DNA from 3 places in the Ferdinandcohnia sp. QZ13 genome. Region 2 is predicted to be linked to each of the others. Evidence: riboswitches for the same ligand, from Rfam matches in the RefSeq annotation. Region 2 holds a riboswitch; each other region holds the start of a gene.
The links. A riboswitch is a leader RNA that binds a small molecule or an ion and turns the genes downstream of it on or off. The one in region 2 is predicted to bind S-adenosylmethionine.
Positions count from the first base shown of each region.

Region 1: it holds a riboswitch for S-adenosylmethionine, as region 2 does, so the genes downstream of both, RGU12_RS07300 (cyclase family protein) here and RGU12_RS09200 (PLP-dependent aspartate aminotransferase family protein) in region 2, are expected to answer to the same signal.
Region 3: it holds a riboswitch for S-adenosylmethionine, as region 2 does, so the genes downstream of both, metK (methionine adenosyltransferase) here and RGU12_RS09200 (PLP-dependent aspartate aminotransferase family protein) in region 2, are expected to answer to the same signal.

Region 1 is NZ_JAVIVW010000001.1:1,505,820-1,516,738, reverse strand. Features, by position in the region: gene RGU12_RS07310 (sodium:solute symporter family protein) at 1-1,277, shown strand, start outside; gene RGU12_RS07305 (DMT family transporter) at 1,409-2,287, shown strand; SAM riboswitch class I at 2,368-2,469, shown strand; gene RGU12_RS07300 (cyclase family protein) at 2,557-3,309, shown strand; gene RGU12_RS07295 (5-methyltetrahydropteroyltriglutamate--homocysteine S-methyltransferase) at 3,391-4,494, shown strand; gene RGU12_RS07290 (SDR family NAD(P)-dependent oxidoreductase) at 4,625-5,389, shown strand; gene RGU12_RS07285 (Na+/H+ antiporter NhaC family protein) at 5,412-6,743, shown strand; gene clpP (ATP-dependent Clp endopeptidase proteolytic subunit ClpP) at 6,871-7,473, opposite strand; gene RGU12_RS07275 (RNA polymerase sigma factor) at 7,478-8,188, opposite strand; gene RGU12_RS07270 (3-hydroxyacyl-CoA dehydrogenase family protein) at 8,897-9,754, shown strand; gene RGU12_RS07265 (enoyl-CoA hydratase/isomerase family protein) at 9,782-10,558, shown strand; gene RGU12_RS07260 (acetyl-CoA C-acetyltransferase) at 10,570-10,919, shown strand, end outside.
Region 2 is NZ_JAVIVW010000001.1:1,881,162-1,892,080, reverse strand. Features, by position in the region: gene xylA (xylose isomerase) at 1-144, shown strand, start outside; gene xylB (xylulokinase) at 213-1,712, shown strand; gene RGU12_RS09205 (aldo/keto reductase) at 1,759-2,742, shown strand; SAM riboswitch class I at 2,879-2,986, shown strand; SAM riboswitch class I at 3,186-3,297, shown strand; gene RGU12_RS09200 (PLP-dependent aspartate aminotransferase family protein) at 3,402-5,201, shown strand; gene RGU12_RS09195 (acetoacetate--CoA ligase) at 5,325-7,289, shown strand; gene RGU12_RS09190 (thiolase family protein) at 7,290-8,456, shown strand; gene RGU12_RS09185 (Zn-ribbon domain-containing OB-fold protein) at 8,453-8,872, shown strand; gene RGU12_RS09180 (MFS transporter) at 8,922-10,250, shown strand; gene RGU12_RS09175 (acetyl-CoA C-acyltransferase) at 10,287-10,919, shown strand, end outside.
Region 3 is NZ_JAVIVW010000015.1:777,620-788,538, forward strand. Features, by position in the region: gene mnmM (tRNA 5-(aminomethyl)-2-thiouridylate-methyltransferase MnmM) at 1-540, shown strand, start outside; gene tbcS (tetraprenyl-beta-curcumene synthase) at 733-1,770, opposite strand; gene RGU12_RS17505 (gamma carbonic anhydrase) at 1,921-2,463, shown strand; gene ltrA (group II intron reverse transcriptase/maturase) at 2,548-3,831, opposite strand; gene metK (methionine adenosyltransferase) at 4,357-5,556, opposite strand; SAM riboswitch class I at 5,814-5,975, opposite strand; gene pckA (phosphoenolpyruvate carboxykinase (ATP)) at 6,242-7,831, shown strand; gene RGU12_RS17525 (alpha/beta hydrolase family protein) at 7,859-8,668, opposite strand; gene RGU12_RS17530 (ABC transporter substrate-binding protein) at 8,827-9,813, shown strand; gene RGU12_RS17535 (ABC transporter ATP-binding protein) at 9,824-10,603, shown strand; gene RGU12_RS17540 (ABC transporter permease) at 10,581-10,919, shown strand, end outside.

The DNA.
Region 1 (10,919 bases), 380 kb from region 2:
GGTTAATTGTTGGGGCAAAATTTATCGCACCAAGATGGCCTAGACTTCGTGAAAAATTAGGAATCCAATCACCAACTGAATACATGGCTATTCGTTTTGGATTACCCGCTCAACAAGTAACAGCTTGGACTGGGGTATTAATTAAGCTTCTTGATATTGGTGCAAAATGGGCATCTATGGGTATTTTATTGGCAGGTTTTACTGGTCTTCCAATTTGGTTAGGTATTCTTTTATCAGGTTCAGTTTCTTTAATTTATGTTACAATTGGCGGACTATGGGCCGACTTAATTACTGACTTTGTTCAATTCCTTGTACAGTTAATCGCTGGTATCGTTATTTTTGTGGGCGTTTTCAGCCAACTTGGTGGACTTGGCTCCGTATTTACAATGTGGGGAGAACTACCAGATGGTCATGCAAGTCCATTTAATGGTTCTTATACTCCACTATGGGTATTCTTGTTCTTATTCGTTAAATTCTTTGACTACAACGGTGGTAACTGGAACCTTGCAGCAAGATTTATCTCAACACCAGATGGTGAAAATTCAAAGAAAGCAGCAAGACTTTCAGCTGTCCTATACTTTGTATGGCCATTGTTAATTTTCTTACCAATGGTTGCAGCACCATTAATTTTTAGTGATTTAAGTGATCCAGCTCAACAATTATATCCAATGTTAACTCAAACATTCTTGCCAGCTGGTCTAGTTGGATTAGTTTTAGCATCTATGTTTGCAAGTACAATGGGTATGACTGTATCTGATATTAACGCTTTAACAGCAGTTGTTCAACGTGATATCTTACCAGTTCTAAATAAGAAATTTAAAGAAATGAAAGAAAATGTAGATAAAAAGTCTCTTTGGGTTGCACGTGGTTTAACAATTATGTTTACCGTTATTACCATGATTGTTGGTATTAACCAACAACATTTTGGTGGTGTACTTGGTCTCGTAATAACTTGGTTCTCAGCATTAGTTGGTCCAATGGCAGTACCTTTACTATTTGGTTTATTCTCTAAGTTTAAATACAGCAATGGAAAAGTAGCCATTTATTCTATCGTAGCGGGTATCGTTGGTTTTGCTATCACACAATTAACCGACATTATCCCTACGGATGTGGAAACTGCTTTCCCATTAATCGTAACAACAATTGTATTCTTTGCGGGAGGTTACATCAATAAACGTAGAGGTGTTACCGTTTCACCTGAAGTTGAGGAGCTATTAAACTTCTTAGATACAGGAAAAGAAGATAAAAAAGCTGACAATGTAAAAAAAGCAATCTAACATGATGAAAACAGAAGACCTCGTTATTGAGGTCTTCTGTTTTTTACATTAAAATGGGACGGAGGGACAGGTACCTTGTCCCGAATTTTTATTGGGACAAGGTGTTCCCATGACCTATTAGGAGAAGGATTATGAAGGCAAAGTTTATTTTTATTATTGTGATGCTGATTTTTGGTAGCATTGGTTTGTTTGTGAAGAATATTGATTTGTCCTCTAGCGAAGTTGCTTTGTTCAGGGGAGCATTTGGTAGTTTATTTTTAATTGGTGCTAGTTTTCTAGTCAAGCAGAAGTTTTCATTCAAAACGTCAAAGAAGAACCTAATCTTACTCCTTTTATCGGGGGCAGCATTAGGCTTTAATTGGATTTTTTTATTTGAGTCATATCGGTATACAACGATTGCCAACGCCACTCTTAGTTATTATTTTGCCCCGGTGTTTGTGATGATTTTGGCACCTTTTTTACTGAAGGAAAAATGGACATGGATGAAGGGACTCAGTATTATTCTCGCATTTTTGGGATTGCTTTTGGTCGTTAATCCTGGAGGTGGAGTGGCCGTTGGGGCTTATACCCATTCTGTTGGTATTATGTATGGATTATTGGCTGCGGCTTTCTACACAAGTGTGATTCTCATGAATAAATTTATTAAAGATCTATCAGATTTTGAAACGACAATTATGCAGCTATTAACTGCCTCAATTGTATTGTTTCCATATATCCTCGGAACTCAAAACTTGAATTACTCCGGTTTGGGACTGCAATCTATTAGTCTATTACTGATTGTAGGAATTATTCATACTGGGGTTGCGTACCTTTTATATTTTTCAGTGTTGAAAAAATTAAAGGGGCAAACAATCGCGGTAATGAGTTATATTGATCCCATTTCCGCTGTGATCATGGCGGCTATCATTTTGAATGAGAATATGGGCTTTGTTCAAATGGTGGGTGGAGTCTTAATATTGGGGTCAACTTTCATTAGTGAGATTAATTGGAAGAGATTAAGAAGGTCATAGAACTTTATAAAAAACATTGTAGTTGACAATGAACTTTTTTTGGTCTAATGTTTAATACATAATTAAATATATTCGAAATTTTCTTATCCAGAGAGGTGGAGGGACTGGCCCTTTGAAGCCTCGGCAACAGACTAGGTAAAGTACTGTGCCAATTCCAGTAGCAAGAAGCTTGAAGATAAGAAGAGCGGCACTTTCATTTGTCTTTTCAACCCTCTTCTTATTTTCAAGAAGAGGGTTTTTGCATATCCATTATAAATTGAGGTGATTGTATGTCGACGGTAAGAACTGAAAATGAATTATTAAAGGCATTTGAGATCCTAAAAAGTAAAGAATGGGTTGATCTCACACATACGTTTGGTCCGGATTCTCCCCATTTCTCAGCTTTTAATGATGCTGAATTTAAAACACTTTTTACACATGAGGATGGCTTTTTTGCACAAAGTTTTACTTTTCCAGGACAGTACGGAACGCATATTGATGCACCCATTCATTTTGTTCCTAATCAACGTTATTTAGAGGAATTAGAGTTAAAGGAACTTGTTCTCCCCCTTGTTGTAATTGATAAGTCAAAGGAAGCAGAAGAGAATCATGATTTTAATTTAAGTGTTGATGACATCCTGAAGTTTGAAGAAGAACATGGGGAAATTGAAGCAGGTACCTTTGTTGCATTGAGAACGGACTGGAGCAAGCGCTGGCCAAACAAAGAGGCATTTGAAAATAAAGATTCTGATGGCAATAGTCACGCTCCAGGTTGGGGAATAGAGGCACTAAAGTTTTTATTTGAAGAAAGAAATATCAAAGCTGTTGGCCATGAAACGTTTGATACAGATGCAGCTATTGATTATAGGAAAAATGGTTCACTAATTGGTGAATATTATGTTCTTGAGCAAGATACATTTCAAATAGAATTATTAACTAACCTAGATAAGGTACCGGCAAAGGGGGCAGTAATATTTAATATTTGTCCTAAGCCGGAAAAAGGAACTGGGTTTCCGGTACGTTCATTTGCTATTTTGCCATAGGTGGACAGAGGGTTCTTTGAATAAGGAAACTGCCCGCGTCCCTAAGATAATGACAGATTAATAAAAGGAGAGAAAAATAAAATGACAACAACATTAGTAAAAGCACCATTCCGCGCAGATCATGTAGGAAGTTTATTACGTCCAGAAAGAATTCATCAGGCTAGAAAGGATTTTCAAGTAGGAACCATTACAGCACAGGAACTTCATGAAATTGAAACAGAAGAAATTAAAAAGAGTGTTGATAAACAAATCGAAATTGGCTTACAAGCCGTTACAGATGGGGAATATCGCCGCAGATTTTGGCATACAGATTTCTTAGAGCACTTAAACGGAGTAGAGGGCTATGTTCCGGAACATGGATTTAAATTCAAAGGGGAAGAAACAGAAGCCTATGACGTGCGTGTGATCGGGAAAATTTCATTTAACCCTGACCACCCACATGTGAAAGACTTTATTGAATTCAAGGAAATCGTGGGTGACCGTGCGATTGCAAAACAAACGATTCCAAGTCCAAATCAACTTTTCAACGCTGGGATTCGCAACAAGGAAATCTATCCGAACCTTGAAGAATACGCAAATGATATTATTCAAACTTATCGTGATGCAATTAAAGCATTTTACGAGGCTGGCTGCCGTTACCTACAGCTAGATGATGTGTACATAGCAGGCCTGAATGCACCGGAAATTCCTTTTAATGATAGTGGCTCTACTCGTGAAGAATTAATTGAATTAGCGTTAAAAGTAGCAAATGGCGTACTAGAAGGCAAGCCGGAAGATTTAACAATTACAACTCACCTTTGTCGTGGAAATTACCGCTCTAACTGGGCATTCGAAGGTAGCTATGCAAAAATTGCTCCTACTCTGTTTGCGAAAGAAAAAGTAGATGGCTTTTTCCTAGAGTACGATGACGATCGTTCTGGGGACTTCACTCCATTAGAGTATATCCCAAATGATGGTCCTCGCGTGGTTCTAGGTGTATTTACATCAAAGCGTGGAGAATTAGAATCGAAAGAAAATATCATCGCGCGCGTAAAAGAAGCATCACAATTTGTACCACTTGAAAACTTATGTATCAGCCCACAATGTGGTTTTGCATCCACTCACCATGGCAATATTTTAACGGAAGAAGAGCAGTGGGCAAAATTAAAGTATATCGTAGACATTTCAAAAGAGATTTGGGGATAAGGAACGAAGAATCCTCGACCAATTGATTGAAGGTGTAGGGACAGTGTACCTGTCCCTACATCCCTTTTTGAGAATAAAACCAAGTAATTATATTGGAATACTTTTAGATGCAAGTATGGGGGAATACAGAATGTATTGTATGGATTTAACAGGAAAAGTAGCGATTGTAACTGGTGGTGCTCAAGGAATCGGAAAGGCAATTGTGGACGCTTTTTTGGACTGTGGAGCAAAAGTAGCTGTAGTGGATAGGGAAATCAACTCGGAAAATCCCAATGATCAGATAGTTTACTTTCAGGCAGACGTTACAAAAAGTGAACAGGTTGAAAAAGCGGTTCAAGAGGTAGCAAAGCATTTTGGACGCTTAGATATTTTAGTGAATAACGCAGGAATTTCTAAAATGGATTATGCGATTGATATAAAAGAAGAAGACTGGGACCAAGTGATGGACGTTAACGCAAAAGGAGTATACCTGTTTAGTAAAGCTGTAGCAAGAACTCTGAAAGAACAAGGGCAAGGTGGAAAGATTATCAATATATCCTCGCAAGCGGGTAAAAATGGGTACCGCTTAATGGGTAGCTATGTTGCTTCCAAACATGCTGTTCTAGGTCTTACCAAAACAATGGCCATTGAATTGGCTCAGGATGGAATCAATGTGAACGCGGTTTGTCCTGGTATTGTAGAAACCGCCATGAAGCATAAAGAAAGAGTAATAGGCGGTGAATTAAGAGGACTTACGGCCGAGTTAATCAGGAAGGAGGACTATTCTCAGGTTCCGCTAGGCAGAACGGCAGAACCTCAAGATATCGCCAATGTGGTCGTATTTCTAGCCTCAACATACTCGGATTATATGACAGGTCAAGGGATTAATGTTACGGGTGGAATGACGATGCACTGATATATGAAAGGAAGTGTTAGAATTGACGGATGTTAAAAAAGGAAGCCTCTCTGCTTTGTTTCCATTACTCATTTTTGTTTTATTGTTTGTTGGAACAGGAGTTATTTCCGGCGATTTTTCAAATATGCCATTAAATGTTGCCATTATTATAAGTTCTGTTATTGCATTGGTGATGAATAGGAATGAAAAATTATCAACGAAAATTGATATTTTTACGAAAGGTGCTGGACACCCCAATATTATGCTAATGGTGGTTATCTTTATTTTAGCTGGGGCATTTGCTGAAACTGCCAAAGGCATGGGGGCTGTAGAGTCTACGGTGAATATGGGATTAACCTTCATACCTAGTAATTTATTAATGGTTGGGCTATTTATAGTGGGTTGTTTCATTTCCATATCAATGGGAACATCAATGGGAACGGTTGCTGCGCTTGCTCCAATTGGGATTGGTATTGCAGAGCAAACAGGAATACCAATGGCGTTAGCGATGGGAACAGTGATAGGTGGAGCAATGTTTGGCGACAACCTCTCAATGATTTCCGATACGACAATTGCAGCTGTTCGAACTCAACATACGAAAATGAGTGACAAATTTAAAACGAATTTTTTAATTGTTTTACCTGGAGTTATCGTTACTGCTATTATTCTTTGGTTCGTTACTTCTGGGAACAATGCCGATGCTTTGGGAAATTACTCCTTTGATTTTATTAAAGTAGTTCCATATGTTGCCGTCCTACTAGCAGCATTAATAGGGGTTAATGTACTAATTGTCTTATTAGGTGGGACCATTTTTGCAGGAATCGTAGGTGCTATTGATGGTTCGTATACAATGACCGGGTTTATTAAAGCTGTTTCCCAAGGCATCATAGGTATGGAGGATTTGGCGGTTGTTGCAGTATTAATTGGTGGGATGATTGGGATCATCCAGCATAATGGTGGTATACAATGGCTTCTAAATTTTGTAACGAGTAAAATTAAAACGAAAAAAGGTGCTGAGCTCGGAATTGCAGGTTTGGTTAGTGCAACAGATCTAGCTACTGCAAACAACACGATCTCTATTATTATTACGGGTCCGTTAGCTAAGAATATTGCGGATGAATATCAAATTGATCCACGAAAATCTGCAAGTATCCTTGATATATTTTCTAGTAGCTGGCAGGGACTTGTTCCCTATGGAGGTCAAATGCTTGTAGCATCAGGGTTAGCATCCATTTCACCAATTAGCATTCTTCCATATTCCTATTATCCAATCGCTCTATTCGTATGTGGGATTATTGCAATATTAATCGGGTTTCCAAGGTTCAACCATACTAAATCTAAAAACGAAAAAAGTAGTATAATTACTAAGTTTTAAGGGGAAAAGCGAAAACCATTTGAAATGGTTATTCGCTTTTTTAATTTATTTAAGGAAAATTTATTCGTGTAAAAAGGGGTGGTTTTCGCTACTTGCATTCCTTTCCGTTGCGAAAACAGAAAGACGGTTATTTAATTATTTCATCAATAATCCCGTATTCCTTTGCTTCTTCTGCACTCATATAATAGTCTCGATCGGTATCTTTTGCTACTTTCTCAACAGGTTGACCGGTACGTTCCGCAATGATTTGATTGGTATGTTCTCTGAGCTTCAAGATTCGTTTTGCGGAAATTTCAATCTCAGTTGCCTGGCCGCGCACCCCGCCTAAGGGTTGATGGATCATGATTTCACTATTTGGGAGCGCAAATCTTTTCCCTTTTGTTCCGGCTAGCAAAAGCATGGCACCAAAGGATGCAGCCATACCCGTACAAATGGTCCTAATATCTGGTTTGATATATTGCATCGTATCAAAAATGGCAAAACCAGCAGATGTTGAGCCTCCGGGACTGTTGATATAAAGAGAGATATCTTTTTCTGGATCATCCGCTGCTAAAAATAATAGTTGTGCAACTATACTATTAGCAACAGCATCATTTATTTCATCGCCAATCAAAATAATGCGATCTTTTAATAACCTCGAGTAAATATCATACGATCGTTCCCCACGACTGGATTGTTCAATTACATAAGGTATCGTACTCATATTGTTTTCCTCCTTATTCGCTTGCATCTTATTATGCAGCCATAGAGACAGCGCTTGAAGGAGATATGAAGAGACGTGATTTTTGCATAGTACAAGTCGGATTTGTATGTTTCGATAAAGAACGGATAGAAGGTAACGTCCTGATTAATATGGATGGATCTTGAGTGTTTAAAGATTCATGCAGTACTTTTTGAATTTGTTCTCGATCTTCCTCTGTCCAATATTGTTTGATAAGTGGAATTTCTTCTTTCTTCTCCATTTTCTGTTTTGCACGATAAATCGCGGCTTTAACGGCAGTTTCATTTGTATTTAATAGTTCAGCTATTTCAGATAGTTGAAACTGAAACCCTTCTTTTAAAACAAAGATAACAGCTTGCTTCGGTGTCAATTTATTAATAAGCTGTTGTACAGCCTCAAAGCGCTCTTCAATTGGTACGGACTCATCATATCCATCATCAGGAATATCATCAAGAGACTCTTTGCTTCGTTTTCGCACCGTGTCTATCCATTCATTTCGGGCAATTTTATTCAATAAGGCTGTAGAGATTGTAGGGTGGTGCCTATAATGCTTCCAAGCCTTAATCAAGGATTCCTGCACGAGATCTTCCCCATCCCAACTGTTTTGGGATATAAATTGGCAATATCGTCGAAGCATCGGATAGAGTTCTTGAAGCTGCTCCTCCGTAAAAAATTCCTGATGTTCTTTAATATCCTCTGATCCATTCCAAAGCTTACTATGCAAAACAATCACTCCTTCAGTGCGTCTCTACTTTATAAACGAATAAAAGGGTATGAAAAGATACGGGGTAAAAAAATTATTATTTATTTTTAGTATATGTATGATAAAAGTCTTGAACAAGTAACGATTAATTGATTTTGTAAATATTATCAAAGGCTCTTTTCTAAAAGATTGTTGCCATTGGATAAAACAAAACTATTGATTGAAGCGGAGGGTGGCGACTCCTCGAAAATGCTTTCGCATTTTCTTCGTGCGTGGGTTATTTCAAGGAAGAAATTCAAAGTCCAGCGGGAAAAGCGTGAGACTTGAGACCCCACAGGAGCGACCAGTAGAACGAAGCCTAAAAGCGCCACGTCCTGTGGCAACGGCTTCGTGACCTACATCGTGTAGGCCTGAGGGGCTCAAGCCACGCCCGCGGAAAGCGTCCACCTCCTCGAAAATGAATTTTCATTTTCTTCGTGCGGTGCAAATTCAAGGGAGAATTTTCAAAATGCAGCGGAAATCAATTGTGTCAAAAACAAGAAAGTTTGCGAAAACATCCTTATCAAAAGAGCCGTAGAAAAGCCTTCCTTTCCTCAAATTTACGAAATTGGTGTCTTTCGATTCCTCAAATTTCAGGTAAAAACTTTACAATAAAAACACTATAATTAATATGAAAATTGTAAAAATTATGATTTTTATATGAAAAATATACATAATGGAGGTTATACCATGGAACTTAACCAAATTGGTGTTATTGGTTCAGGAACGATGGGTGGTGCAATTGCCCATCAAGCTGCAATATGTGGATTTGATGTCGTACTCGTAGACGTCGACCAAAGATTCCTAGATCATGCACAAGCACGTATGGAAAAATTAATGGATAGATCAATTAGCAAAGGAAAACTAACCCAAGATGAAAAATCAGCGATTCTTTCAAGAATAAAACTAACAACCAACATGGCCGATGTGGGAGATTGTGAGGCTGTCATCGAAGCAATCATTGAAGATTTAGATGCGAAAAAGGAAATTTTTCAGCAATTAGATGAAATATTAAAACCGAGTGCATTAATTGCATCCAATACTTCATCAATGTCGATTACTGTACTTGCAAGTGCAACCAATAGACCTGAACAGGTTGCGGGGATGCATTTTTTCAACCCCCCACAGGTAATGAGATTAGTAGAAGTCATTAGGGGATACAAAACGAGTGATGAAACTGTAAGCGTATTCAAAGAGTTGGCAATCGCAATGAAAAAAGAGCCAATTGAAGTAAAGAAAGACGTACCAGGATTTATTGTAAATCGAATTATGATTCCTCAGTTTATCGAGGCTATCCGTTTAGTAGAAGAAGGAGTTGCTACACCAGAAGATATTGATAAAGCGGTTACCTTGGGGCTTAACTATCCAATGGGTCCATTCACACTACAAGATTATGCAGGAGTGGATATTGGCTTGCATGTGATGGATTATTTTTACGAGGAATTTAAAGATCAACGATTTGCAGCACCACTCACCCTACGTAATTTAGTTCGCGCAGGCCGTGTTGGAAAGAAAGCAGGAGCAGGCTGGTACGACTACAATTCTTAAAAAAAGAGAAAGGTTGTGCATAAAAAAATGGATACAATCCAATATCATACAAATGACCAACATATCGGAATCGTCTATTTAAATCGACCTCCATATAACCCGTTAAGTACACAAGTATATAAAGAATTATTCACTTTATTTGATGAACTTGAAAAAGATACAGAGGTTCGCGCCATCATTATTACTGGAAAAGGAGATCGCGCTTTTGCTGCAGGTGCTGATATTAATGAAATGGTCAACCTAGATAGTGTTGACATGATGGAAATGTCGAGAATATCTCGTCTTGCCTATGACAAAATTGCATCCATCTCGAAGCCGGTAATTGCCGCAGTAAACGGGCTTGCCCTAGGTGGCGGGTGTGAGTTAGCAATTGCATGTGATTTTCGAATTGGCTCCCCAACAACAAAGTTCGGATTACCTGAAATCAATTTAGGTATTATTCCTGGTGGTGGAGGGACGCAGCGCCTTCCACGTTTAATCGGTCAAGCTAAAGCAAAGGAATTACTCTATTTTGGCGAAATGATTGATGCAGAAAAAGCATTGGAAGTAGGATTGGTCAATAAAGTAGTTGAATCGGATAAAGTACTTGAAGAAGCAATTGCTTGGGCTGAAAAACTAGCACAAAAGCCACGGGTTGCAATGAAAATGTTAAAAAACTCTATCAACCGTGGGACAGAGGTAGATTTACAGTCGGGCTTGGATCTTGAAACGGCTTGTTTTGGGAATGCTTTTGCAAGTAAGGATCGTGTTGAAGGAATGAAGTCTTTTGTGGAAAAAAGAAAACCACAATTTGTTGGAAGGTAAGGTGAAGTACATTGAGTAAAGAAATTGTTGTCATTGATGGTGCACGTACTGCTTTTACAGAATTCGGGGGATCTTTTCGTGATGTATCAGCAATAGACCTTGCCGTGCATACAACAAAGGAAGCAATGCTTAGGTCATCTATCCAGCCGGAAGAAGTGGATCAGGTAGTAATCGGAAATGTGATTCAATCCAGTACTGACGCGATCTATATGGCAAGGCATGTCGGGTTAAAATCAGGAATTCCTGAACATGTGCCTGGATTAACCGTAAATCGACTTTGTGGTTCAGGCCTACAGGCCATCGTGAATGCCGCACAATCTATTAAACTAGGAGAATCTAATGTTAGTGTTGCGGGCGGGAC
Region 2 (10,919 bases):
ATCGGCTTAGATATCGTTGAAGGAAAAACAAACTTCCGTGAACTTGAGGCATATGCACTTGGATTAACAAAAATCAAAAATACATCAGGTAGAACAGAACGCTTAAAAGCATTAATAAATCAATATCTATTAGAGACTCTTTAATTCATAGACTTAAAAATGTGCTGGATGTATGTTGCTCCAGCACATTTTCATAGAAAAGGATGATTCGGATGAAATATGTAATCGGTGTGGACCTTGGAACAAGTGCGGTTAAGATATTACTTGTGAATCAAGCTGGAGACGTGGCAGGCGAGGTATCGAAATCATATCCACTCATTATTGAAAAATCTGGTTATAGTGAACAAAATCCAGAAGAGTGGGTTGAAAAAACAACAGCGGGTCTTAAGGAACTTGTTGAGCAATTTGATGGAGATATCAAGGATATTGAAGGTATTAGTTTTTCCGGACAGATGCACGGACTTGTTCTACTAGACGAAGAAAACCAAGTATTGCGAAATGCTATTCTTTGGAATGATACAAGAACAACAAAGCAATGTAACGAAATCTATGAAACTTTTGGAAAAGAAAGGTTATTAGAGGTAACAAAGAATCCAGCCCTAGAAGGGTTTACGCTACCGAAAATTCTGTGGGTAAAAGAGAATGAACCTGGAATTTTTGAACGCTCTAGCGTGTTCATGCTACCTAAGGATTATTTACGCTACCGGACTACGGGTGCCGTAAATATGGAGTATTCTGATGCAGCTGGAACATTGATGTTGAACGTTGCAAAACGCAAATGGAGTCAGGAAGTGTTAGAGACTTTTGGTCTTTCACCTGAATTCTGTCCTCCATTAGTTGAATCACATGCATTTGTAGGTACGATTACAACTGAATTTGCCGAGGCAACTGGTCTTTCTAGTGAAACAAAGGTCTTTGCTGGCGGAGCGGATAATGCTTGTGGTGCGATTGGTTCAGGGATTTTATCAGAAGGAAAAACGCTTTGCAGCATTGGAACATCTGGTGTTGTGCTATCTTATGAAGAACGTAATGACCTTGATTTTAAAGGAAAGGTTCACTATTTTAACCATGGGGAAGAAAATACGTATTATACGATGGGTGTGACACTTGCCGCGGGTTATAGCTTAAGCTGGTTCAAGGATACTTTTGCAAAAGAAGAAGCCTTTGATCAATTTTTAGAAGGTATCGATGAAGTGCCAGCCGGTAGTAACGGATTAATATTCACTCCTTACATTGTTGGCGAGCGGACTCCACATGCAGATTCAACTATTCGTGGCAGTTTCATAGGCATTGATGCAGCCCATGAACGCAAGCATTTTGCACGGGCAGTCCTTGAAGGTATCACATTTTCGTTAAATGAGTCGATCGAGATATTTAGAAACAGTGGCAAAACGATTGATACGATTATTTCAATCGGTGGCGGTGCAAAAAATGAAACTTGGTTACAAATGCAGGCTGATATTTTTAACGCAAGAATTCAAAAACTAACATCTGAACAAGGTCCTGGAATGGGGGCTGCGATGCTTGCTGCATATGGCTGTGGCTGGTTCGCTACATTAAAAGAGTGTGCCGATGCATTCCTACAAACCTCCAAAACATATGAACCAAATCCGAATAATGTGGAGACGTATCAGAAGGTATTTGCAATCTATCAACAGGTCTATGCACAAACCAAGGTGATGAATGAGCAATTGAGAGAGTTTCGAAAATAAAATGAACCTCACAGCACTGTGGGGTTTCTTTGAAGGAGAGATAACTGTGAACTATCGTAAACTAGGGAATACTGGGTTAGAGATTAGTGAAGTTAGCTTTGGAACATGGGCAATTGGCGGTGCGTGGGGAAAGACAAATGATGAAGAAGCGCTGAAATCTTTGGAATATGCAATTGACCAAGGGGTTAACTTTTTTGATACGGCAGACGTATATGGCGATGGTCATAGTGAAGAACTGTTAGCCAAAGCAACAAAGGGCAAGGAAAATCGAATACATATCGCGACAAAGTTCTGTCGTCAAGGAGATATTTTTGACCCGAAAAATTATAGCTACGAACAAGTAAGTCGTTACTGCGAAGATAGCCTTCGTAGATTGAACCGAGAGGCAATCGATTTGTATCAAATTCATTGTCCGGCTACCGAAATTTTAAGGGATGGCAGTGTGTTTGAAGTTCTTGATCGCTTGCAAAGTGAAGGGAAAATCCGTCACTATGGGGTAAGTGTCGAGACTGTTGAGGAAGGGTTAATTTGCTTGGAAAATCCAAACGTGAAAAGCCTGCAGATTATTTTTAATATGTTCCGCCAAAAGCCGTTGGAAGCTCTGATTCCAGAGGCCTATAAAAAAGGTGTTGGCCTACTTGTCAGATTGCCACTTGCGAGCGGTTTACTTACTGGTAAATTTACAGCAAATCATGTTTTTGAAGAAGATGATCACCGTCGCTTCAACGAAAATGGCGAGGCATTCAATGTAGGTGAAACGTTTGCCGGTCTTGGTTTTAAAAAGGGTGTGGAACTTGCTGGGCAATTAAAATGGATTGCAGAAGGAAGGAAATCAATGGCAAGTGCAGCACTTCGTTGGATTTTAGATCACGAAGAGATTACATGTATTATTCCTGGATTCAAAAATGTTAAACAGGTTCAAGATAATTTAACTACTTTGGAAACAAAACCTTTTTCATTTGAAGAAAAGGAAAAGGTTCAGCGCTTTTACCATGAAAATGTAAAAGATTATATCAGAGGTGCTTATTAAGAGAATGGTATATTCTATTTCTCTTGTAATTAATTGAAGTAAAAACGAAACTCCAGTTATCGTTATTAAAAAAGGTATTGACTAAGTAGTATAAATTGTTTTAACATTCTTATTAAATACTTTAATAATGCGATTCTTCTTATCAAGAGAGGTGGAGGGACTGACCCTGCGAAACCTCGGCGACCAGCATAATGAATGCCCGGTGCCAAGTTCAGAGAAAGTATTTCTATTCCCAAGATGAGAAGGTGGACGAACGAATATGTTGATGTATGTTCTTGTACCCCTTCTTTTATAGAAGGGGTTTTTATTTTTAACAAAGACTAGAGGTAATTATAAGAAAACATGAATTTTTCAAAAAATACATTGACTGTAAAAATGATGTATTCTATAATACTTTGTATGGTTGAAGTGTTAACGTGTTATCACGTCAAATTAATAAAGAATTCTTATCCAGAGTGACTGAGGGAACAGGCCCGTAGAAGTCCAGCAACCTTCAAGTGAAAGCTTGAAAAGGTGCTAATTCCTGCAGATGCAAAAGCATCTGAAAGATAAGATGAGGCCCCCTCTTCTTATGTTGAGGGGGTTTTTTATTTACATAAAGTAAAAGGGTATCAACTAATCAAAAAAACTCGTAAAAATTGAACTTGGAGGTTTAAACAATGACAAAACAATATGAAACTTATGATGATGAAACGATACTTTTACATGGAGGTCAATCTCCAGATCCGACAACTGGTTCACGTGCAGTGCCTATTTATCAAACTAGTTCTTTCGTATTTCATAATACAGATCATGCTCAAAGTCTATTTAGTCTTGATGAGTCAGGTAATATTTATTCTCGAATTGGTAACCCGACTGTTGATGTGCTTGAGAAACGGATTGCATTGTTGGAAGATGGTGTCGCAGCTGTAGCCACATCTTCAGGAATGGCTGCAATTGCTCTATCCATTATGAACGTCGCACAAGCAGGAGACGAAATTGTAGCAGCTTCAAATTTATATGGCGGAACTTATAATCTTTTCGCCGTTACCCTTCCAAAATATGGAATTAAGACTCATTTTGTTGATCCAACAGATCCTGAGAATTTTAGAAAAGCGATTACGCCGAAAACAAAGGCCGTATTTGCTGAAACGATTGGAAATCCAAGCTTGCATGTTTTAGATATTGAAGCAGTATCAGCTATTGCACATGAAAATGGAGTACCGCTCATTATTGATAATACATTTGCTTCTCCATATGTTTGTAAACCAATCCAATTTGGTGCTGATATAGTGGTTCACTCCGCAACAAAGTGGATAGGTGGTCATGGAACGACAATTGGTGGGTTAGTCGTTGATGGAGGTCGTTTTAATTGGAACAGTGAAAAGTTCCCAGGATTTACTGAGCCAGATCAAAGCTATAACGGAATTAAGTATGCGAATGAATTTGGAACGTTAGCATTTAGTACAAAGCTTAGAGTGCAGCTATTAAGGGACTTTGGTTCATCTTTAAGTCCGCATAGTGCATTCCTATTGATACAGGGGCTTGAAACATTACACTTAAGAATCGAAAAGCATAATGAAAATGCATTGAAAGTTGCAAAATTCTTAAAAGACCATCCTGCGGTTGAATGGGTTTCATACCCTGGTCTAGAAGAGCATTCAGCACATGAACTAGCTACTAAATATTTGCGTTCTGGATATGGTTCTATCGTGAACTTTGGCATTAAGGGTGGTAGAGAAACTGGTAAGAAAGTAATTAATAACATTGCGTTATGGTCACATGTGGCCAATGTTGGAGATGCCAAGTCTCTTATTATTCACCCAGCATCAACAACTCATCAGCAGTTAAGTGCGGAAGAGTTAGTAAAAACAGGAGTAAGTGAAGAATTAATCCGTTTATCGGTTGGTATTGAATCATACCGTGATTTAGTTAATGACTTGGATCAGGCATTTTATGAAGCGACAGGCATTTCATCAAAAGGTGAACAAAAAGGTGAAACAGCAGTTAACGATGAGGGAGTCATTCGCTGGGCACTTCAATCAACATTTATCCGTGAAGAAGTTGATGGAAAGGAAGTTCAGCGTGCAAAAACGATTGCGGTTGTTGGTCTAAGTGGTAATCCAGCTCGCCCAAGCTACAGACTTGCAAGGAAAATGCAGCGTTTAGGTTATAAAATTATCCCGGTTAATCCAAGGGAAACAGAAGTACTCGGTGAACAGGCCTATCCAGATTTAACATCTATTCCGGTTAAGGTTGATATCGTTCAAGTATTCCGCAGCCCTGAAGCGGCAATTGGCGTTGCGGTAGAAGCAGCAAAAATACAGCCTAAGGTCTTCTGGCTCCAAGAAGGAGTCATTTCTCCAAGGGCAGTTGAGGTTGCGAAGGAAGCGGGTCTTGAGGTTGTTCAAAACAGATGTACCTATAAGGAAGCACAACGTCTTAGAGGTGCAATTGTAACGTATGCCTGTGAAATTTAACTTTAATTTGCAAATCCCCTACCTCTATGGGTAGGGGATGAATGTAAAGGTGTCTATTGAATGATGACTAAGGGATAGGTGCAGTGAGAATAAAGCTTCTCTTAGTATGAGGGAGGAAGAGAAATGACAACTCAACATAATATACTAGAATCCAAGGTTCTATGGGAGCCAAGTGAAACATGGATTTCACAGTCAAATTTGATGAAATTTTCACAAAAGGTGGGTATTCCGCTCCTGCCCTATGAACGCTTTCACCACTGGTCGGTCGTTCAACCCGAATCATTCTGGTCAGCAGTATGGGACTTTGCGAATCTAATTGGAGATAAAGGAGAAAGAGTCGTAGTTCCTCCAAGTGATGGTGGAATGCTTGGCACACAATGGTTTCCTGATTCTAGATTAAACTTTGCGGAAAATATTTTACGTGGTGATGACGGGCAGACAGCAGTTATTGAAGCCAACGAAAACGGTGTCTCTCAAACGATTACAATGGGAGAGATGCGAAATATGGTGGCAAGGGCCCAGTACGGGTTGAAGAGTTTAGGAATAGGTGCTGGAGACCGTGTTGCTGGAGTTGTAACAAATGGAATTGAAAGTTTCGTAGCCTTATTGGCAACCACCTCGTTAGGTGCTGTTTGGACATCTTGCTCCCCTGATTTTGGTCCAAAGGGGATTATTGATCGGATTGGGCAAGTTCATCCAAAAGTATTAATTGCAACTTTGGATTATCAATATAATGGAAAGTTTTATGATATTCGAAAGAACATCTCTTCTGTAAGTAAGGTGCTGAATGATGTTTCCACTATCGTAACCCTATCTGAAGACTCAAATTTATCCATAAATCAAACAAGGAACGTAATAAGCTGGCAGGAGCTATGTCAAAATGGATCCTCTGATTTAGAGTTTACCCGAGTTCCCTTCAATCATCCTCTCTACATCCTTTATACGTCGGGGACTACTGGACTACCAAAGGCGATTGTTCATTCAGTTGGTGGTACATTAATTCAACACGTGAAGGAACATCAGCTGCATTGTGATGTAAAAGCGGGAGATATCATGTTCTGGTACACAAATACTGCATGGATGATGTACCCTTGGCTACTTTCTGGATTAGCCAGTGGTGCCGCGATTCTTCTCTATGATGGGTCACCCATACCTAAAGCGAATGTGGGGATACTTTGGGAGATTGCTGAAGAAATCGGGCTCACGCATTTTGGAACAAGTCCTAAGTATTTAGATACCTTAATGAAGTCGGGGTATCAGGTAGGGCAGAGCCATAATCTGTCCCGTTTGCGCAGTGTCCTTTCTTGTGGAGCACCGTTAGCAGCAGAACAATATGACTGGATATATAACGAAATCAAGCAGGATATCATGTTGGCTTCGATTTCAGGTGGTACAGAGATCATCGGATGCTTTGTGATGGGTTCCCCTGTACATCCAGTAAGGCGCGGGGAAATTACCTGTAAAGCACTTGGAATGGCAGTGGATGTCCTCGATGAACGAGGTGTATCAGTCATCCAGGAAAAAGGGGAGCTAGTGTGTACGAAAGCTTTTCCAAGTATGCCAATTACATTTTGGGGAGAAGACGGAGATAAGCGCTACTATTCCGCCTATTTTGCACAACGTCCTGGAATATGGTCACATGGTGACTTTGCTGAACAGACAATAGAGCAATCGTTGATCATTTACGGAAGAGCTGATACCACGCTTAATCCTGGAGGTGTACGGATTGGAACTGCGGAGATTTATCGTGTTGTTGAGCAACTTCCACAAGTACAGGACTCAATCGTTTTTGGCTTTCCCGTTGATAATGATGAGGAAATCGTGCTATGTGTCGTTACTGAGGATGGGCAGCTTGATCGTACGTTAGTAGATCATATTCGTAAGGAAGTAAGGAAAAAGGCTTCACCACGACATGTGCCAAGACGTATTTACTGTGTGAAGGAAATTCCATATACAATTAACGGAAAAAAGGTAGAGGGGGCAGTTCGTTCAACGGTACTTGGACAGCCAATTAAGAACAAGGGCTCACTTGCCAATCCAGAATGCCTAGAAGAATTTAGCAGCTTGTCTGAAAGGAGTTTCTTATAAATGGTTAAACGTCGAGTTCCAAAAGGTGCAATTATAGGGATTGGAGAGCTTACTCCAGTCCGCTATAGCGAGGGTGCGACGACACTTGGATTAATTGCCGAGTCAGTAAGGTTGGCCATGCAGGATGCCGGAATTGAAAAAGACGAGATCGATGGTTTATTAATTGGTCCCCAAGTAGGCGAGACTCCTCAGCATGTTCCAGCTACTGTCGCAGAATACCTGGGTCTTCAACCGACAATGTCAAATGTAGTCGATCTAGGAGGCGCAACTGGTGCGGGGATGATATGGAGAGCTGTAGCTGCGATCGAAGCGGGAATGTGTGAAACAGTTGTATGTGTACTTGCAAATATCAATGAAAAAGGTAAAACCTTACGTTCACCAAACCGTAACCCAATTCGTGAATTTGACGTTCCATTTGGTGCTTCTGGTGCAAACACCTCTTATGCGCTATTAAAGCGTCGGCACATGGCAGAGTATGGATCGACTCAAGAAGAATTTGCACTTATTGCTCACTGGGCACGAAAAAATGCGCAGTTAAACCCAAAAGCCATTACATACGGAAAACCAGCCTCAGTTGAGGACGTGTTGAATTCTCCGCTAATTGTGGATCCCTTGCATTTGTTTGAAATTGTGATGCCTGTAGCAGGTGGGGCAGCGGTCATTGTTACCTCCGTTAAAAATGCCTCAAGGGGAGGACATCCGCCTGTTTATTTACTCGGGGCAGGTGAGAAGGTCACTCATCGAGCTGTTAGCCAAGCTCCTTCATTGGAAAACGCACCGCTAAGCTATGCGATCCGAAGAGCGTTGGAGCAGGCAGGACTTTCCGTGCAAGATATGGATTTACTATCTCTATATGATTGCTATACAAGTGTAGTTGCACAAACTTTGGAAAATGCAGGTCTTTGTGCACCAGGAAGATTTGGTTCCTGGATGAAGGAGCATTCTTTCAGTCATGATGGTGATTGGCCACTTAACACGCACGGAGGACAATTAGGATTTGGTCAGGCCGATCTTGCTGGAGGAATGTCACATATTATTGAAGCGGTTCATCAATTGCGTCATGAAGCAGATTTGCGACAAATTCCAAATGCACGTCATGCTTTAATAACAGGGAATGGAGCTACATTGAGTGAAGCTGCTGCTCTGATCTTGGGGGTGGAATCATGATAGAGAAATTTGAAAATGTATCGGTCCCAGGTCCGACGATAACACCGATCACTAAGCCGTTCTGGGATGCAGTGGCTCGTAAGGAATTTATTTTACAGAAATGCTGTGATTGTGGTGAATGGGTATTTTATCCTCGTTCCCATTGCCCGCACTGCTGGAGTAACCAGTTAGAATGGAAACCAGCTTCAGGAGAAGGAACGTTAAAGACGTGGAGCATTGTACATAGACCTGGTCATCCAGGGTGGGCAGCAGTTACACCTTATGTATTAGGGGTTGTTGAATTAGAAGAAGGCCCATCAATGCTGACACATCTATTAGTTGATTCTGATCAAGAATTAAAAATTGGGCAGCCACTGAAAGTCAAATATATAAAATGCAATGAGGTATGGTTGCCATTTTTCGAAAGTAAGGAATGAAAAATGACCTTAAGACATATTACACCATCGTAAAAAGGGAGGAAAGTCGATGTCTACAGCTCCAGTAATTCAGGAGGATATAAATACCGAGAAAAAAGGTTTTTCTAAAGAACATCGCAAGGTCGGTTTGGCTAGCTTTATAGGTACAACAATTGAATGGTATGATTTCTACTTATACGGTACAGCTGCTGCTTTAGTATTTCCAGCATTATTTTTTCCAACTTTCGACCCTCTATATGGTACACTAGCAGCCTTTGGGTCATATGCGGCAGGATTTATTGCTCGTCCGTTAGGAAGCGCGGTATTTGGACATTTTGGTGATAAAATTGGTCGAAAAAAAATGCTTACACTTTCATTATTATTAATGGGAATCGCAACATTCTTAATGGGTCTGATTCCGTCCTATCAAACAATCGGTTTGATGGCTCCACTATTAATAAGTCTTCTACGCATTGTACAGGGATTTGCTGTTGGTGGTGAGTGGGGTTCAGCGGTAGTAATGGCGGTTGAACATGCACCGAAAGGAAAACGGGGGTTATACGGCAGCTTTCCACAGATGGGAGTTCCGGCAGGACTTTTATTATCCACCTTCGTGTTCTCAATGGTAAATAACAATATGTCAAATGAAGCTTTCCTTGCTTGGGGTTGGCGTATTCCGTTTTTACTAAGTGCTATACTTGTCATCATTGGACTTTGGATTCGTTTAAGAGTAAGTGAATCTCCTGTATTTGAGGAACTGGCTGAAAAAAAGCAGATAGAGGAAAAGCCTGTACTCACCGTTCTACGCAGCCAAAAAAAACCATTATTCTTAACGATTGGAATGAAATTAGTTCAAAACGCAACATTTTATATCTATTCTGTATTTGTACTAACGTATCTGGTAGGTACAGTTAATGTCGATCGCTCCATTGGTCTAAATGCAGTCATGATCTCCTCAGTAGTTGGTTTAGTAACCATGCCATTATGGTCCTACTTGTCTGATAAGATTGGCCGTAAACCAGTCTATTTGGGTGGAACAATAGCGACGACGTTGTTCATTTTTCCGTTTTTCGCGCTGATGGACACAGGATCGGTACTTTGGATCACAATAGGAATCGTGCTTGGATTGAATGTCATACATGACTCTGTCTATGGCCCTCAAGCAGTATACTACTCTGAGCTTTTTGGCTCGAAGGTTCGTTTAAGTGGTGCATCCATTGGTTACCAAATAGGAGCTATCCTAGCAGGTGGATTTTCCCCTCTAATTGCGACTTGGTTATTAGCAAAATATGATGGGCATAGCTTACCAATCATTATATATTTAGTCGCACTAGGTGTAATAAGCATTGTTGCTACATTATTCGCACGGGAAACGTACCGTGATTCACTAACCCAGTAATTTTCAATTAATCTACTAAAAGGATGAGTGATTTCGTTGAAAAAAACTGTATTAATTGATGGAGTTCGTACTCCTATTGGTCGGTTCAAGGGAAGTTTAAGCAAGAATACAGCAACTGAGCTAGGTGTTGCGGCAGTTTCGGAGCTCGTTCGCCGTGTTCCTGAAACGGCTAATGCAGATGGCGTTATACTAGGTCAAGTCATACAGGCTGGGCAAGGTCAAAACCCTGCGCGTCAAGTTGCTTATCAAGCTGGTGTTGGAATTCACACCCCTGCCTTAACATTAAACAGCGTCTGTATTGCTAGTTTAGCAGCAGTATCTGATGCTGCTCGCCGTGTAGAAAGAGGAGAAGGGGATCTGTTTGTTGTTGGAGGATTTGAATCCATGACAAATGCACCTCATGTATCTAACCTTAGAAGAGAAGTTAAGATGGGTGCTGTCGAATTCTATGATACGTTGAATGACGGTTTGTGGTGTGCACTTTCTGATCAATCAATGGGCGGGTTATCTGAACGTACAAATCGTGAATTACATATTAGCCGAGAAGAACAAGACGAATTTGCTCTACACTCACAACTACGGGCAGCTAGGGCACAAAGTAATGGACTTTTTAAGGATGAAATAGTAGGAGTTCATGTTTCCGGTCAGCATATAACCGAGGATGAATGT
Region 3 (10,919 bases), on a different contig from region 2:
AAAGTACTCAATCTTGCTATTAACGAAGGAGATTATGCCGTTGATGCAACGATTGGAAATGGACATGACACCGCTATGCTAGCGTCCTTAGTTGGTGATAGTGGACATGTTTTTGGCTTCGATATTCAAAGAGAAGCAATCGAAAGTACAACTTCCCGACTGAAAGAGCAAGAATTACTCAATCGTGTAAGCTTGTTTCATAAAAGCCATAATCAACTTTTAACGACAATACCGACAGAAGCCCACGGGAAAATTGCTGGTGCCGTTTTTAATTTAGGATATTTACCCGGTGGAAATAAGAAAATTGTCACAAAGCCAGATTCTACGATTGAAGCGATAGAGCAATTATTATCTCTTATGAAGCCTGAGGGTATTATTGTCCTTGTGGTGTATCACGGTCATGATGAAGGAGCTGTCGAGCGAGATCGCCTTCTGGAATACTGTTCAACACTTGACCAACAACGCGCTCATGTATTAATGTATCGTTTTATGAATCAAATGAATAATCCGCCTTTTATTATCGGTATTGAAAAAAGATAGAGCCCAGACTGTTGACAAACGCTCGCATTCTTCGTTGCTTGCCTCTCTCGTCCGCTCATGAAGGCAACTTCTATTCGCGTCTTCAATCGACTGCGCGCCTTGTCTGACAAGCGTTTTCAAGTCAGTCTGAAATGTTATGCCCAAAGTTTTACTTATAAAAATTAAGATAGAGCTCCACCGCTCTATCTTTTTTTATCCAATTACTTGTTGAAATCTACGGTAAGCCCGTCCATTCATGTAAAAGAAAAACGATGTCTTCCCACCAAGTCTAATGATTTTCTTTGCAATTTTTAAAACACTTCGCTGTGTTCGAACCTTTTCATCTGACAAATAGAGGCCCAATAATCCTCGATTAATCATTCGATGGAATTTTTCATTTGGTAATCCTGCTGTATGCTTGTCCGCTTCATTAATAAAATGCTTAAGACGAGCCACAAGTTCATTTTCATGTGGATAGTAAAAACAAAAATTCAAGTCCCCACCTTGACGATCCTCTTCTTGGTCAATGAAATAATCAAGAAGGATGTGGAGCCCTTGTATATAAGGAAAATATCCATTTCTAACTTTAACTGCAATTTCCTGGTTGAATTCCTCATGAAACGCATAAGCCACTAAACAAAAAATGCCTAGTGTTGACCCTGAGCACGCTGAAAATTCATACCATTCCATACGTGGAAGTTGATCTTGATGGCTTTTAAACCAGTTCTCAAGCCTTGGGACACGCTCTTCTACTTTTACATGTTTATGTATTTGCAGATCACAATAATAGGCTGCTAATTCCTGTAAAAAAGTATCTATTTTATCATAATGGTTGATGTTTTGAAGAACATCCTGACAAGTTAAGACTAGGCTTTCTAAATAGCCACCATCATCCTGCTCATCGCGATACTGATAATAATTTTTTGTTGGTTGCCCTGGTCGCAATGCATCTGGCATGGAATCATGGAGCGAACGAAAATCGACAGGGTCTAATGAGGTACTTCGATCACATAGATTATCCAGATAGTCACTAATTGTTTGATAAGCTACGATAAAACGGATGCATTCCTCCATTTTTCCTTCTGCTAATAAGGCGAGGATGGATCCACCTTCACAGTGAAATGTTTTTGAATGAATGCTAGCCAAAGCCTGCTTCCGAAGCTCCTCATTTGGAATCTCCTCAGCTTTCTTTTTCCAAATAGCTAATTCACGATGTACAATTGGAAATACCTCACGATACACTTTCTTCATTAAACTTATTGGTTGTGTTGGTACCAAAGATATCACCTCAAATTTTAGATAGATTGAATATATGTCGATTTACGATACTTGTGAAAGTTGATACACTAACATTAAATGATATTACAGCGAATATCAAACAATTAACTGGGGGTACCTATTATGATTTATCCATACAAAGGGAAATATCCTGAAATTGCGGAATCTGCATTCATTGCGGACTATGCAACAGTTACCGGTGACGTTAAAATTGGTGATGAAACAAATATATGGTTTAATACTGTGATTCGAGGTGATGTAGCACCAACAGTTATCGGAAAAAGAGTGAGCATCCAGGACAATTCGACTTTGCATCAAAGCCCCAACAATCCCTTAATCGTTGAAGATGATGTCACAATTGGGCATCAGGTTATCTTACATAGCTCGATTATTCGTAAAAATGCTCTCATTGGAATGGGTTCGATTATTCTTGATGGTGCTGAAATTGGTGAAGGTGCTTTTATTGGTGCTGGGAGCCTCGTTCCACAAGGTAAGAAAATTCCGCCCAACACACTCGCCTTTGGAAGACCCGCTAAGGTGATTCGTGAATTAAACGAAGTGGATAAAAAAGACATGGCTAGAATTCGTCGTGAATATGTTGAAAAAGGACAGCATTATAAACAATTACAAAAAGAAAAGCGCCTGGAGCTAAATACAGAAAAATAAGTACGAATCGAGTAGGAGGCACTTTCGTGCCGTCCTCTCACACCACCGTACGTACGGTTCCGTATACGGCGGTTCAATTTTATACTAAGCATGTACTTTGTTATAATGTTCCACGCATGAGATTAGTCCAAATTGGGCTAATCTCTTATTCGTTATTGTTGTGGTAAGTACCCATGAGTAAGCGATACGTACTATTCCTTTACTGGTGTGGCTATATTTATAAGCATTATATTTGTTCATTCCCAGTTTAATTAAATTCTTTCTACGGTTTTTGGCTGTTTTCCATTTCTTCCAAATACACATCCGTAGTCTAACTCTTGTGTGGGAATCTATTGTTCCCAACAGCTTTTTCATATAACCAATTTTGAAATAGTTTATCCATCCTCGTATTACTTGGTTGACTCTTTCAACCTGATACTTCGTATCAACACTCCAGTTTTTCCGTGTTAATTGTTTCAACTTAAACTTGAAGTTTTCTACTGACTTTTGATGTGGTTTTGCTTTGTACAAATCCATTTGATAATCTTTGAAGAAACCGAATCCTAGAAATTTCATGGAGGGGTCATTTGGCCTTGTTACTTTCGTTTTACTGGCATTAACAATCAAGCCTAGCTTCTCTTCTATAAACCTTGTCACTGACCTCATCACTCGTCTCGCAGCCATCTCGCTTTTGACCATAATAATGCAGTCGTCCGCATATCTGACGAAACGGAGACCTCGTCTTTCAAGTTCCATATCCAATTCATTAAGCATGATATTGCTGAGTAAGGGTGATAAGTTTCCTCCTTGCGGAGTTCCTATAACTGTTTCTTCATAATCTTCATCTATTTGTACCCCACTCACTAAAAACTTACGAATGAGAGAAATGACGTCACCATCATCTACTGTTTTTGATACAAGATTCATTAGTCTATCGTGATTGACCGTGTCGAAGAAACGTTCTAGGTCAATATCTACAATCCAATCATGACCCTCATTTAGAAATTCTAGAGCTTGTAATATAGCCATCTCTGCATACCGTCTTGGTCTGAATCCATAACTATATTCACTAAATTGCCTATCAAATATAGGTGTAAGTACTTGTGCAATTGCTTGTTGAATGACCCTGTCTTTGACCGTTGGTATTCCTAAAAGTCTAACTCCGCCATTTGGTTTAGGAATCTCCACTCTTAATACGGGAGAGGGTTGATATTTTCTTTGGCGAATTTGTAAGATGATTTCATCCTTATTTAATGCCATATATGCCCCCAATTCATCTACAGTCATTCCATCTATACCAGCTGCACCCTTATTCTTTTCCACCTGCTTGAATGCCAGGTTAAGATTATCCCTGTTTAGGATTTTATCAAGTAGTTTTCCTTCATACATGCTTGTTATTTCCTTTCTGTCTCGTGAAGGCGGTATCCACTTTGTCGCGATGTGCCAGTGGTCTATTTCCTCTTCCAATTGAGATTTCTATAACGATAAAATTGTTCAGCCCTTCGCTCCTTCTAACTTTCATTAGACATCTTCACTACTACGGCTTCTGCTGACTTCTCACCATCCAGTCTTATATCTCTATAAGATTTTGGTATAGCTTAGTGAGACCTCCCCAGTTAAGGTACGAACTCTTTCCCTCCATCTATCTGCCATATTTACACCGTATGATTACTGTAGCTATTGGACTTTAACTTCTTGTGCAGTCTTATCCTCATACGTTGCCTCCTATATGGTTTCTGTTCGTCAGACCGGAGGTTTGCCGTGAGCTTCCTTCAGATTCCACGTCTCCATGGACACCCTTGCTTTTAGCTATGTGCTTACCGCTACAAGGTCGCACTCGGGACTTTCACCCGTTAGAGTTCGCCCATGCTGGGCGAACACAAAAAGCTCGCCAAATCGGCGAGCTTTTCTATCTTATTTTGCAGCTTGTGTCTTTAGAGTTTCTGCTTTATCAGTACGCTCCCATGGTAAATCAAGATCGTTTCTACCAAAGTGACCATATGCAGCTGTTTGTTTATAAATTGGACGACGAAGATCCAACATTTTAATAATACCCGCTGGACGCAAATCAAAATTATTGCGAACCAATTCTACAAGAACATCCTCAGATACAGTTCCTGTACCGAAAGTATCAACAGAAATAGAAACTGGCTGAGCAACACCGATTGCGTACGCAAGCTGAACTTCACACTTATCCGCTAATCCTGCTGCCACGAGGTTTTTCGCAACATAACGTGCAGCATATGCAGCAGAACGGTCAACCTTAGTTGGATCCTTACCTGAGAATGCACCACCGCCATGGCGTGCATAACCACCATACGTATCAACAATAATTTTGCGACCTGTTAAGCCAGCATCCCCTTGAGGACCACCAATTACAAAGCGGCCAGTTGGGTTAATAAAGTATTTCGTATTTTCATCAATTAGTTCACTTGGAACAACTGGATTGATCACATGTTCTTTAAGATTTCGCTGAATTTGTTCCAATGTAATTTCCGGATGGTGTTGAGTTGAAATAACAATGGTGTCGATACGGACAGGATTATTATTCTCATCATACTCAACGGTAACCTGAGTTTTACCATCTGGACGTAAATATGGAAGAATCTCATCCTTACGAACTTTTGTTAAACGGCGTGAAAGCTTATGAGCTAACGAAATTGGTAAAGGCATTAACTCCTTTGTTTCATTACATGCATAACCAAACATTAAGCCTTGATCCCCTGCACCAATTGCTTCGATTTGCTCGTCTGTCATTTGACCTTCACGAGCCTCTAATGCTTGATCAACCCCCATCGCAATGTCTGGAGATTGCTCATCGATTGATGTTAAGACAGCACAAGTTTCATAGTCAAATCCGTATTTTGCACGGGTATAACCAATCTCTTTAATCGTTTCACGGACAATCTTTGGGATATCTACATATGTAGAGGTTGTAATTTCTCCCGCAACAAGTACAAGACCTGTTGTAACAGAAGTTTCACACGCTACGCGTGCATTTGCATCATTTGCTAAAATGGCATCTAAAATAGAATCTGAAATTTGGTCACAGATTTTATCTGGATGTCCTTCCGTAACAGACTCAGAAGTAAATAAACGGCGTCTAGTTGTCACAAACGCTTCCTCCTTTTTCGGATTCAGAATCAAGTTATCCTCAAATTCTGACATTCATTGATACGGTACTCATTCCCTTAGTATTGTTACCTTCACGATTTTCTATCCTATATTAACAACCATTAATACAGCATATGTAGACTAGTTATCTGTGGTGAACACATATAACCGCTATAAGTAACATAGTTCTTATTAAAGAAATAAAAAACCTTCCCTACTTTTTTGAGGAAAGGTATTATCATTTATCTCGCCTTTCACTCTTATCGATCAAGGACATACCTTGCTCAGGTTAGCACCTTATCACCTTTATCAATGGAAACCTACATATATATAGGATTCTAAAAAACTCGCTTGATATGTAAAAAGTGATGGTTGCCGGGTTTCATCGGGCCTGTCCCTCCGCCAGCTCGGGATAAGAGAGTATCCGTTCAATGAATTATCATAACGTAGTCATCCTTTTCGTGTCAACCAAATTCGGAAAAAAAAACGATCAAAATGGGGCAAATTTTTTAAAGAAAAAGATATATATCCAAACACATGAATTATATCGGACTATTTTTGATTCTGTACGCACTTTTTATAGATATGTTACGTAAAATACGTAAATAGTATAGACTATTTTCGTTAATGTGTTATACTAATTGTAAATTTCGATTATATAAAAAAAGGTAAAGGATGGTTTTACATGAATTCAGTTGAAGTTTCAAATGAGCAGCTAGTAGCATTAGTGAATGGAAAAAATGTACATCAAAACCTATCTGTTCCTATTTTAGTTGAGAAAGTACTTGCTAGACAAGAAGGAATTCTTACTTCGACTGGGGCTGTGTGTGCAACAACTGGGAAATATACAGGAAGATCACCAGAAGACAAATACATCGTGGAAGAAACATCTACGAAAGATAGAATTGACTGGGGCAAGGTGAATAAGCCAATTTCTGAAGCTGCATTTGAAAACCTTTACACAAAGGTGCTTTCATATTTGAAAGAAAAAGATGAAATTTTTGTATTCAATGGGTATGCAGGTGCTGATAAAAAAGTGCGTATGCCAATCCAAGTGATAAACGAATATGCATGGCATAATCTTTTTTCCCAACAATTGTTTGTTCGATCAACTGAAGAAGACTTAAAAACACATCAACCTGAATTCACAGTTATTAGTGCACCTAATTTCAAGGCAGATCCTGAAGTCGATGGTACACGTTCTGAAACCTTCATCATTATTTCCTTTGAAAAACGAACGGTTTTAATAGGAGGAACAGAGTATGCTGGTGAAATTAAAAAATCAATTTTCTCGGTGATGAACTATGTATTGCCTGAGCAAAACATACTTTCCATGCACTGTTCTGCTAATGTAGGTCAAGAAGGGGACGTTGCGCTTTTCTTTGGTCTATCCGGAACAGGAAAAACAACTCTATCGGCAGATCCAAACCGTCGACTTATTGGAGATGACGAGCACGGTTGGTCTAGCTCTGGAGTGTTTAATATTGAAGGTGGCTGCTATGCGAAATGCATCAATCTTTCACGTGAAAAGGAACCGCAAATTTTTGATGCGATTCGTTTTGGCTCAGTTTTAGAAAATGTGGTTGTTGATGAAGAATCAAGAATAGCTGACTATGATGACAATTCATTGACGGAAAATACAAGAGCTGCCTACCAAATCGATAATATCGATAATATTATTGTACCTAGCATTGCAGGACATCCAAATACCATTGTATTTCTAACGGCAGATGCTTTCGGCGTGCTTCCTCCAATTAGTAAGCTAACAAAAGAACAGGCCATGTACCATTTCCTAAGTGGTTATACAAGTAAGCTTGCAGGAACAGAGCGAGGAGTGACAGCACCTGAAGCCACATTCTCAACTTGCTTTGGATCTCCTTTCCTTCCACTTGCGGCAACTGAGTATGCTGAGATGCTTGGAAGAAAAATTGACGAGCACAATGTTCAGGTATTTTTAGTGAATACTGGGTGGACAGGTGGAGAGTATGGAGTAGGCAGTCGCATGAAACTCTCATATACGCGTGCAATGGTTCAAGCTGCGTTAGAGGGTGAACTTACTCATGCGGAAACCGTGAAAAATGATATTTTCGGTTTAGAAATTCCAATTCACATTCCTGGTGTTCCTGATGATGTACTACAACCTGCAAAAACATGGGCAGACCAAAGTACGTACTATGTAAAGGCCAAAGAATTAGCTATTAAATTCAAAGAAAACTTCAAAAAGTTCCCTAATGTTGCAAAGGAAATTGAATTATTGGGTGGACCTAGAATATAATTTCAATGTTTAAAAGCTCGAGGAAAATCACCCCTCGAGCTTTTGGGTTTTGGGCTCCCTTGTTTTCATCCACTCCGTTAATCTTCTCACCGTTTCCCTATTTTCATGCGGCGGAAAATAATGATCGTATTGTGGAAAATACCAGCTTTCTACCTGTTTTCCTAACTCTCTTACTCTTTTTTCAAGTCGATATGCGTGTTCGACAGAAACATTTTCATCTTTTTCACCATGGATAATAAGTAATGGGGCTTCAAGCTTTTCAATTTCATACAAAGGCGTTCTCCACTTATAACGTTCCGGGTATTTTGTAGGTGTACCTCCAATTACCCGCTTCAGCATTCGTCGCAAATCATTTCGTTCTACATATGTAAGACTTAAATCACTTACGCCTCCCCATGAAACAATCGAACAAATTTGTGGGTGATGAATTGCCGTGAGTAGGGCCATCACACCTCCACGTGAGAAACCAAAAACATGGATTCGAGTCGGATTCACTTTTTCATGTTCTTCCAACACTTTAACCGCAGAAAATGCGTCATATCGATCATGTCCTGCAAAATCCTCGTTCCCCTCTCCCCCTTGATTTCCACGATAAAAAGGTGCCATCACCACAAAACCCTCTGAGGCAAATTGAATAATCCGACCAATTCGAACCTTCCCTACATTTTTAATTCCGCCACGCAAATATAAAAATCCGTCATAAACCCCTTCTTCCTTTGGTTCAGCAAGATACCCTTTTATTTTCAATCCTTTACTCAAATATGTTATTAAATAAAGATTAATTTTAGGGCTAGGAGACGGAAATTTTTGCTTTTCAATAATTGTGCCATCCACCATTTTATCCATCCTCTCTACCACATTATTTTTGAAAAAAATTTTATAAACCCTCCTCAATAAAAAGAAAAAATAGGCATTCACACATTTTTATCACGTTTCATAATCTATCTTAGATAGTACTTAAGCAGACAGAACATCTGTCAAGGAGGAATGAAGACATGCGTCGTTTTTTTGCTAGCCTTTTTGCATTATTGCTTATTATTCCATTAGCCGCTTGTAATAATGACCAGGTTCAAAAAATCCGAATTGCCGAGGTAACGCGTTCTGTGTTTTACGCACCTCAGTATGTAGCCATTTCAGAAGGATTTTTTGAAGAAGAAGGTCTAGAAATTGAATTAACAACCGTTCCAGGTGGCGATAAAACCATGACAGCGCTAATTTCTGGCGGTGCTGATGTTGCCTTAGTTGGTTCGGAAACATCTATTTATGTAGAAGCACAAGGCTCAACCGACCCTGTTATTAACTTTGCAGCTCTTACACAAACGGACGGTACGTTTTTAATGGCAAGAGAAGATATTGAAAACTTTAGCTGGGACCAAATTAAAGATAGTACATTCCTTGGTCAACGTAAAGGCGGAATGCCACAAATGGTTGGGGAATTTGTCTTAAAGAAGAATGATATTGATCCACATGGCGATTTAAATTTAATACAAAACATTGACTTTGCAAACATTTCTAGCGCTTTTGCATCAGGTACAGGTGACTTTGTCCAATTATTTGAACCGACTGCTAGTTTGTTTGAAAAAGAGGGGCGTGGATATATTGTTGCTTCCTTCGGTGAAGAATCTGGGAAGGTGCCCTATACAACATTTATGACAAAGCAAAGCTTTATGGATGAGAATGGCGATGCTGTTGAAAAATTCACACGCGCAGTCTACAAAGCGCAGCAATGGGTAGATTCACATAGTCCAGAAGAAATTGCAAAATCCGTTCAAGAATTCTTTCCAGATACACCTATGGATTTAATCACATCCTCTATTGAACGTTATAAGAATCAAGGCTCTTATGCAACAAACCCTGTCCTATCGGAAGAAGCGTGGAATAATTTGCAGGACATCATGGATGAAGCAGGTGAATTACCAAAGAGAATTGATTATGACACACTTGTGAACACAAGTATTGCCGAAAAAGTCATCTCAAAATAGGAGTGTTACTATGAACTTTTTGTCAGTAAAAGATCTACACCATGTTTATTTTACAAAGGATTCTACAACGACTGCACTCGAAGACATTTCGCTCACAATCGAGGAAGGGGAGTTCATCTCCCTCCTCGGCCCAAGTGGGTGTGGTAAAACAACATTACTCTCCATTATCGCTGGATTATTAAAACCAACATTCGGGGAGGTTTTAATTGAAGGAAAGACGATTGAAAAGGCAAAGTCTGATATTGGATATATGTTACAGCAGGATTACTTGTTTCCGTGGAAGACGATTGAGGAGAACATTCTTGTAGGGCTTCAAATTATGAATCAAGAAACCGATCAATCAAGAAAAAACACATTAGCACTACTTGAAGAAATTGGGTTGAAAGGGGTTGAAAAGTCGTATCCAAACCAGCTTTCAGGTGGAATGAGACAAAGAGCTGCTTTGGTTCGAACCTTGGCGACAAATCCAAAAATACTCCTACTTGATGAACCATTCTCCGCATTAGATTTTCAAACAAAGCTAAAATTAGAAGATCTCGTTTCTGATACACTCAAGGAATATCGCAAAACAGCCGTCCTAGTCACACATGATATCGGAGAAGCCATTGCTATGAGTGACCGAATTTATCTCCTATCGAAGAGTCCAGGAAAAATTGCAAGAGTATTTGATATCCCAGAAAACCTACGAAATGAGACTCCATTTGATGCAAGACAGCACCCAGAATATTCGAACATTTTTCAGCAAATATGGGAGGAGTTAGATAAACTTGAAACAACATCTCAACATTAAAGAACTCCATAATCATTTCTTACAGAACATTCAAAAAGAGAAAAAGGTGGTTCGTTTTTATCAAGCCCTAATTTTTCTCGTCTTTTTCGGTATATGGGAGATTGCAAGTCGATATCATTGGATCGACCCTTTAATCTTTAGTCGACCATCTAAAATTTGGATTCTCTTTTTAGAGAAAATGAATGATGGAACATTGTTTAATAATCTTGCGGTGACATTGTTTGAAACCGTTCTTGGGTTTATTTTAGGAACCCTCTTAGGAGCTTTGATTGCGGCACTTTTATGGTGGTCTGAACGTCTATCAAACATTCTTGAT